2 regions of the Pseudonocardia sp. Ae331_Ps2 genome follow, and region 2 is predicted to be linked to the other one. Evidence: predicted binding sites of a transcription regulator. Region 2 holds the regulator's gene; the other holds the start of a gene.

Region 1 (4,347 bases), 1.7 Mb from region 2:
AGCCGTCATGGCCGGCGAGACCGTCATCACCGTCGTGGGCAACCTGACGGCGGATCCCGAGCTGCGGTTCACCCCGTCCGGCGCCGCGGTCGCCAACTTCACCGTGGCGTCCACCCCGCGCACCTTCGACCGCCAGTCCGGAGAGTGGAAGGACGGCGAGGCGCTCTTCCTGCGCTGCAACATCTGGCGCCAGGCGGCGGAGAACGTCGCCGAGTCCCTGACCCGCGGCGCGCGCGTCGTGGTCCAGGGTCGTCTGCGCCAGCGGTCGTTCGAGACCAAGGAAGGCGAGAAGCGGACCGTCGTGGAGATGGAGGTCGACGAGGTCGGCCCGTCCCTGCGCTACGCGACCGCCAAGGTCAACAAGGTCAACCGGGGCGGAGGCTCCGGTGGCTTCGGTGGCGGCGGCGGTGGCTACGACGGCGGTGGCGCCCGACAGGGTGGCGGTTCCGGCGGCGGAGGCAACTCCGGCGGCGGCTATGACGACCCCTGGGGTTCGGCCCCGCCCGCGGGCAGTGGCGCCGCGTCCGACGACGAGCCCCCCTTCTGATCCACGTACCTCTCCGCCCGTGACGGGCGGAGGACGATCTCCAGGAGCACCACCATGGCCAAGGCCATCGTGCGCAAGCCGAAGAAGAAGGTCTGCGCTTTCTGCAAGGACAAGGCCCAGCTGATCGACTACAAGGACACCGGTCTGCTGCGGAAGTTCATCTCCGACCGCGGGAAGATCCGTGCCCGTCGGGTCTCCGGCAACTGCCGGCAGCACCAGCGGGACGTCGCCGTCGCGGTCAAGAACTCCCGCGAGGTGGCCCTGCTGCCGTACACCTCGACCGCTCGCTGAGGAAGGGGAGACACATGAAGCTCATCCTCAACGCCGACGTCCCGAACCTGGGTGCCCCGGGTGACATCGTCGAGGTCAAGGACGGCTACGGCCGCAACTACCTGCTGCCGCGCAAGCTCGCGGTCGTCGCCACCCGTGGCGCCGAGAAGCAGGTCGAGCAGATCCGCCGGGCCCAGAAGTCCCGCGAGATCCGCGACCTGGGCCACGCCCAGCAGGTCGACTCGCAGCTGCGCAACATCAACGTGACCGTCGCGGCCAAGGCCGGCGACACGGGCCGCCTGTTCGGCTCGATCACCCCGGCCCAGGTCGTCGACGCCGTCAAGGCGGCCGGCGGTCCGCTGCTGGACAAGCGCAGCATCGACGTCCCGGGTCACCTCAAGACCCTGGGCAAGCACCAGGTGCAGGTCCGCCTGCACCCGGAGGTCACCACCGAGCTGCCGATCGCGGTCGTCGCGAGCTGAGCGGCTCGGTGGTCGTACGACCACCGAGCGTGATCAGGGCGGGGTTCGGAGCCATGTGCTCCGGACCCCGCCCTTTCGCGTGTCCGGAGTCGGCCGTACGGGCGCCACGGACACGGTGCGCAGTCCCGGGTGGACGATCGACACCGATCGAATGACCCCGCACCGGGATGCCTTGTCACGCAGCCGACACGCCGCCCGGTGACGATCCACTCGTCGGGCGGGCCTGTGGACGCGCCGGGCGGTGAACGGCCCGCCGGGCGCTCCGACACGCCCGTACGCGGCGTGCGACGACACGCCAGAGCAAAGTTGTCCACAGCTGTGAGTATGCCTCTGACCTGCGGATACGGCCCGTTCCGGGATGCTGTCCCCAGGTTGTCCCCAGCACGGTCCCGGGACGGGCGGCATCCGTGCACAGTTCATCCCCAATTCGATCACCAGGCCGGTTCGCCACGGGCCCTGCGGCCGACCTACTGTCGGTCGTGCCGGTACGCGAGCGCCGTGCTCCCCGGGTCGCGCCCGCCGCGGTCCGTCGGGCACCACGCCGGCCGGCAGATCACCGACGACGGTCGCGAGTGGGCGGTAAGCACCACTCGCGCGTCGAACGTGCGTTCGGTACTGTGTCCACCGGGGGTGACGCTGCGTATGGCTCTGACGGACGATCGTCCCGGCAACAAGCCCCGTGCGGTCCGTGACGGCGAGAAGGCGTCCGGATCCGGCGAGAGCGCGACGTTCGACCGTCAGCCGCCGCAGGACCTCACGGCCGAACAGTCGGTGCTCGGCGGCATGCTGCTGAGCAAGGACGCGATCGCCGACGTCGTGGAGGTGCTGCAGCCGGAGGACTTCTACCGGCCGGCCCACCAGACCGTCTACGAGACGATCCTGGACCTCTACAGCCGTGGCGAGCCCGCGGACGCGGTGACCGTCTCGGCGGAGCTGCAGCGGCGCGGTGAGCTGGTCCGCCTCGGCGGCGCGCCCTACCTGCACACCCTCATCGCCACCGTGCCCACCGCGGCGAACGCGGCGTACTACGCCGAGATCGTCGGCGAGAAGGCGGTCCTGCGTCGGCTGGTCGAGGCGGGCACCCGGATCGTGCAGCTCGGCTACCACGGCGCCGACGGCGGCGACGTCGACGACGCGGTGGACCGGGCCCAGGCCGCGGTCTACGAGGTCACCGAGCGCACCACCACCGAGGACTACACGGTGCTGGAGGAGCTGCTCCAGCCCACCATGGACGAGATCGACGCGATCGCCTCCCGGGGCGGCCAGTCCACGGGCGTGCCGACCGGCTTCGCCGACCTCGACCAGGTCACCAACGGTCTGCACCCGGGCCAGATGGTCGTCGTCGCGGCCCGGCCGGGTCTGGGCAAGTCGACCCTGGGGCTGGACTTCGCCCGCTCCTGCTCCATCAAGAACGGCATGACCAGCGCGTTCTTCTCGCTGGAGATGAGCAAGTCCGAGATCGTCATGCGTCTGCTGTCGGCGGAGGCCCGGATCCGGCTGGCCGACATGCGCGCCGGCCGGATGTCGGACGAGGACTGGACGCGGATGGCGCGGCGGATGTCGGAGATCTCCGAGGCGCCGCTGTTCATCGACGACTCCCCGAACCTGACCCTGATGGAGATCCGCGCCAAAGCCCGCCGGCTCAAGCAACGCCACGACCTGAAGCTGATCATCCTGGACTACCTGCAACTGATGACCTCGGGCCGCAAGGTCGAGTCCCGCCAGCAGGAGGTGTCCGAGTTCTCCCGGCAGATCAAGCTACTGGCCAAAGAGCTCGAAGTCCCGGTGGTGGCGATGAGCCAGCTGAACCGTGGTCCCGAGCAGCGCACCGACAAGCGACCGATGCTGTCGGACCTGCGTGAGTCCGGCTCGATCGAGCAGGACGCGGACATGGTGGTGCTGCTGCACCGTCCCGACGCGTTCGAACAGGACGACCCGCGTGCCGGTGAGGCCGACCTGATCCTGGCCAAGCACCGTAACGGCCCCACCACGACGATCACCGTCGCCCACCAGCTGCACTACAGCCGGTTCTCCGACCTCGCCCACGGCTGAGGCCGGGCCGGACGCGCCGTGCGTCCCGGGCCCGGTGCGTGCCGGCGTGCGGGTGGGCCGGTGTACGGATGGCCGGTCAGGCGGTGCCGGGCCGCGCCTGCGGACCGGTGGTGGCCGCGACGGCCAGCGCGAGGGCGGCCACGACGATCCCCGCGACGACGACCGGCACGCTCACCAGCACGGCGCCGAGCAGCAGCACGACCAGCGCGATCCCCAGCAGCATCGTCGGGAACGGCCCCGAGCCGTGCACGGTGCGCCGGTCGCGGGCGAACCCGGCGAGCAGCCGTCCGCCGTGCCGGGCCGGGGCGTGCAGCGCGGTGTTCAGCGCGGAGATCCGGCGGACCAGTTGCGGGTCGGTCCGGCGCAGCTGCACCTCGATCTCGTGCAGCCGACGGTTCTCACGCTCGCTCAGCACCGCGGCAACCCCTCGCGTCCGTGTCCCGGCAGACACGGTCGTGCCGCCGTCCGGCACGGGGCGTCGTCGATCCGGCCTGGTACCGACGTTACGTGACCGATTCGTGATCTCGGCGACCGGGCCGACCGGCTCACATGCGCCCGTCCTCACACCGGGGGGCGGCGCCCGGGGTCACCAGAGGGAGACGCGGTCCCGGCGGGGGCCTGCGGGGGCGCCGAGGCGGGCGATCAGGGCGGCCCAGGACCGTGCGGTTCCCGGTGTCCGGGACGGTCGGGGGCGCAGCCAGCGGACCGCGAGGTCCGGGTCGTCCGGGTCGACGTCGAAGCGCTCCCGCCGCGGGAGACGGGTGACACTGCGGAGCTCGACGACGGTCCCGCTCGCGACGGACTGGACGCCGTAGAGGCAGCCCGGCGGGACGAGCAGCCGCTGCGGGCCCTCGAGCAGGGCGACGGCGAGCCTGCCGAAGGTGCCGCCGTCCGGCCGGGCGTCGATGACGACGGCGTAGCCGCTGCCACGGGGGACGCCGAGCAGCATCGCGTCGCCGGGGTGGCCGAACAGGCCGAGCACGGCGTCCTGGGCGG
Region 2 (4,347 bases):
GCTGCTGCAGGTCGTCCTCGTCGACCGGCCGGCCCTGGCACGCCCGCCGAACCCCGCTGACGACCTTCTGTCGACTGAAGGGCTCGGTCACCCCGCTGCGCTTGACGACGGCGAGCACGGCCTCCTCGACCGTGGTGAACCGGCGTCCGCACGAGGTGCAGGACCGGCGCCGACGGGTGCAGGTCCCGTCGTCGGCGGTCCGTGAGTCGATCACGCGGGAATCCGGGTGCCGGCAGAACGGGCAGCGCATGGACGCTCACACCCTCTCCCGTAACGTTCCGGAAACTCTCCGCAGCAATCCATCCCCCCAACCAGTGGCGGAACAACGTCAATGTAACCCCTACATCTAGGGGTCCGCCATCCCGGGGCCCACGCCGCGCCGAGCTTCGCCCGATCGGGATCCGAGCGTTGCACACCACGTTCCGCGACCGGCTCGTCGCCGACGATCATGGAGGGGGACATCGGCGCTGGTGGCGCCGAGGAACGTCACGCGCGGCGCCGTCCGTCGCGCCGCGGGGACCGCGACCGGCGGCCACCCGATGCGGGGACACGCCCTGCCGACGCGCCCGGCGGCTCACCGCCGACGATCCGGCGACATCCCGGCGACCGCCGCCCGACATCCGCGTGCCGGCCCGGCGCATGCCGTCACCCGATGCGACGCCGACACGGCGCCGGATCGCTCCACACCGTCACCGCACCGCCACCGCCGTGACCACGGTCGCCGCGCCGGCACCGCACCACGGCACGCCCGACCGGCTCCGCCCCGGGAGCCCGACACGTCGGCACCGCACCACTGCATGACCCGGGCCGGACACGCCGGCACCACTCCGGGCCACCGGCCCAGCCCACGAGACCGCACCGCGGCCCCGACACTCCTCAGCGCACGGCACCGACCGACGGCACGGCGGCCGCGGGGGCGTTCCAGCCCGCCGCCGCGTCGCCCAGCAGCCCGAGCGCCACCACCGCGGTCGTGGCGCACAGCAGCACCGCGACCCCGGTCAGGAACCGCTCCAGGCGCCCGCGGACCCGGCTGCGGGCCGGGCGGGGGCGGGCCGGGACCAGGCAACGCCGGTCCAGCGGACGGACCGTGCGCGGCGCCGGCACGGCCACCGACCGCGGACCGGACGGCGCCGCGACCCGGGCGGGCCGCACCAGGGTCGCCGTGGAGCCCGGCGCCGAGGTGGTGCAGCGGGGCGTCCGGACCGCGACGTTCGGACCACCGGTGACGCCACGCGGGACCGCCGGACCGACCGGTGCCGCGGTCCGGGCCGCACGCCCGTGAGCCGTCGGACCGTGAGCCGTCGGACCAGGCGCCGTCGGACCGGACGTCGGAACACCGGGCGCCGAGACACCAGGCACCGGGACACCAGGCACCGAGACACCGGCTGCCGAGACACCGGACGCCGTGGCGCGCCGGGAACGGGCGGCGGGGTGCCGCGCGACCGACTCGGTCAGTGCGCGCTCCCGTGCACCGTGGGCGGCCCACCGGTGCGCGGCGCGCGCGACGGCCGACGAGCCGGCACCGGCCGGACCGGCCACACCCTCCGCCGCCCGCACCCGCTCCCGGGCGGCGCGCCGGGCGCGCGAGGTGGGGGTGCCGGGCGCGGGGGCACCGGTCAGGCAGCCGACCGCGCCGTGGTCGCGGATCCGCTCGTCGAGCTCTCGCATGGTTCCTCCTGCCGTCGGACCGCCCGTCCCCCGGGCGGTCTCGTCTCCCCCGCTCCCGACCGGCCCTTCCCCGAGCCCGGTCGAACGGGCGTACGAGCGGTGTAGCACCCGACACCGACAACAACCGCGTCTCCGCAGGTCACCGCACGTGCCGGAGACGCTCTCAGCGTGGCGCGCCGACCGCGGGCGGCACGGCCGGGCCGTGGGCGGCGACGTCGGCGACCACCCCGAGCGCGACGACCGCGGCCGCCGAGGCCAGCAGGACACCCACCGCCGCCACCACGCGGCGCACGGGACCCGGCGTCGGTACGGGCCGCACCGCGCCGGCCGCGGTGCCGACCGGAGCCCGTCCGATGACCGTCATACCCCCGATGACCGCTGCGTCCACGATCGCCACCCCCACTGCCGTTCCCGCTGCCGGTCGCCCCGCGCGGCCGGACGGCGACGCGGACGGCATCCGATCGAACCAGACCGATCGAACCGGTGTTCGATCGAACGCCTGTGCGATGTTCTACCACCACGGCCCGACGGAATCCACGACACGCCCCGGGCGACTTCGAACGCATGTTTGGCGAACGGGCCCGCGACGGCTAGGGTCGTCGCCGTAAGTACCCCGAGGAGGCGAATGCGATGGCAGCGGACGACACCGGACACGGTGGTCCCGGCGTGACCGGCACCGCCGCGGACCGGGGATCCGCGACGGTCCGGGAGTTCCCCGACCCCGCGACCGACACCCGCGGCCTGACCCCGCGGCAGAAGAAGGTCCTGGCCGTCATCCGGGACTGGGTGGACCGGTACGGCTACCCGCCCAGCGTCCGCGAGATCGGTGACGCGGTGGGCCTCACGTCCACCTCGTCGGTGCACCACCAGCTCCGGACCCTGGAGCGCAAGGGCTTCCTCCGGCGCGACCCGAACCGCACCCGCGCGGTCGACGTCCGCAGCCCGGAGCAGATCGCCGGCACCGACGGGTCGGACTCCGACGCCGACACCGCCGAGCTGCGTTCCGCGCGGCCGGCGCCGGCGTTCGTGCCGCTCATCGGCGACATCGCCGCCGGTGGCCCGATCCTGGCCGAGCAGGCCGTGCAGGACGTGTTCCCGCTGCCGCGCGAGATCGTCGGCGAGGGCACGCTGTTCCTGCTCAACGTCAAGGGTGACTCGATGGTCGACGCCGCGATCACCGACGGCGACTGGGTCGTCGTGCGTCAGCAGCCGGTGGCCGAGCAGTGCGAGATCGTGGCCGCGATGATCGACGGCGAGGCGACGGTGAAGACGTTCCGCCGCAAGGACGGGCACATCTGGCTGATGCCGGCGAACGACGCCTACGACCCGATCCCGGGTGACGACGCGTCGATCCTCGGCCGCGTCGTGGCGGTCCTGCGCCGCCTCTGACCTCCTCGGCGGCGCCCGGTTCCCGCGGTCAGCGGGACCGGCGGCGCCGTCCGTGCAGGGACATCGCGACGGCACCGGTCACCAGCAGCACCGCGAGCACCGCCGCCCCGCCCGCGGCGGGCAGCCACGACGGGTACGTGCGGTACTCCGGCACCTCGGCGGGCTGGGCCACGACCGGTGCCCGTGGGCCGGTCGCCGCGGGCACCGCGCCCGGGACGACGGTGATCGCCGCCGCGGTCGGGCCCCGGGCCTCGCTGCCGGAGTGCAATGCACCCCGGCCGTCCGGGGCGATCGCCTCGCCCTGGGCCTCGTCCGGCAACGGCACCGGCAGTGGTGCCCCGCCCAGCGCCGCGACCAGCACGTCGGCCGTCGCCGGTCCGCCGACGGGCAGCGGGAACACCCAGGCGTCGGTGTAGGTCCGCAGCACGGCGGCGCGTCCGCCGTCGGCCACGGTCGGTGAGACCCCGCCGCCGGTGATCGTGCGGGATCCGGCAGCCCCGAGCGGCCCGCCACCGGTGCCCGACCAGGGCAGCACGACCTGTGCCACCCGACGCAGCGGGACCGGGCCCCCGCCCTCGCGCAGCGGTGCGTCGGGTCGGTACACCCCGGCGGCCCCGGTGGTCTTGTCCACCAGCAGGGGCACGCCGTCGTCGCCGACCAGCAGCGCCTCGACGTCGCGCGGACCGTCCGGATAGTCCAGGTCGTACACGCGTGGCGGCCCGGCCGGGGGCAGCACGACGAGCCGGACCGAGCCACGCTGTGCCCCGTTGTCACCGGTGTCGGCGAGCCAGAGATCCCCGCCCGGCCCGAGCCCGAGGTCCTCGACGTCGGTGACCGGGACGTCGGCCTGCCGGGTTCCGGTGACTGCGCAGCCGGACGGGTCCAGGGTGAACGTCCGCGCGGTCCCCCCGCCGTCGACGATCGCGTGGTACCGCTGCGGGGCTCCGCCGGGCGGGCCCTGCGCGACCAGCCCGGACAGCTCCGCCAGCCGCGGATCGTCGACGGTGCAGACCGGGTGCGCCCCGGGCGGCGGCGCGGCCGCACCCGTGAGCGCACCGGCCAGGCAGAGGACAGTGGTCAGGCAGACGACAATGGTCAGGCGGCGGGCCACGACCCCCGGACGCGGCCGCCCACCCGGCCGCCCATTCAGTGGCCCGCTGCCGTCGCCGGCAGGTCGGCGCCGGTCCCGATCGGGACGGCAGAGCCCGCCACCGCGAACGGCAGCACCGCGGTGCCCAGCTCCGGCTTCACCCGCGCCCGGATCCGGGTGCCGTCGGCGGTGTGGGACTC

Evidence for each region. The regulator LexA, encoded in region 2, represses DNA repair genes until DNA is damaged. The targets are predictions, from matches to a motif close to CGAACACGTGTTCG.
Region 1: the regulator LexA is predicted to act here: its motif matches at 1,898-1,911, upstream of dnaB (replicative DNA helicase).

What each region holds. Positions count from the first base shown of each region.
Region 1 is NZ_MCIM01000001.1:2,077,702-2,082,048, reverse strand. Features, by position in the region: gene Ae331Ps2_RS09950 (single-stranded DNA-binding protein) at 8-547, shown strand; gene rpsR (30S ribosomal protein S18) at 602-838, shown strand; gene rplI (50S ribosomal protein L9) at 853-1,299, shown strand; gene dnaB (replicative DNA helicase) at 1,942-3,351, shown strand; gene Ae331Ps2_RS09930 (DUF3040 domain-containing protein) at 3,428-3,766, opposite strand; gene Ae331Ps2_RS31890 (dTDP-4-dehydrorhamnose 3,5-epimerase family protein) at 3,938-4,347, opposite strand, start outside.
Region 2 is NZ_MCIM01000001.1:390,683-395,029, forward strand. Features, by position in the region: gene nrdR (transcriptional regulator NrdR) at 1-250, opposite strand, end outside; gene Ae331Ps2_RS01940 (hypothetical protein) at 877-1,668, opposite strand; gene Ae331Ps2_RS01945 (hypothetical protein) at 1,832-2,056, opposite strand; gene lexA (transcriptional repressor LexA) at 2,299-3,057, shown strand; gene Ae331Ps2_RS01955 (hypothetical protein) at 3,086-4,168, opposite strand; gene hflX (GTPase HflX) at 4,204-4,347, opposite strand, start outside.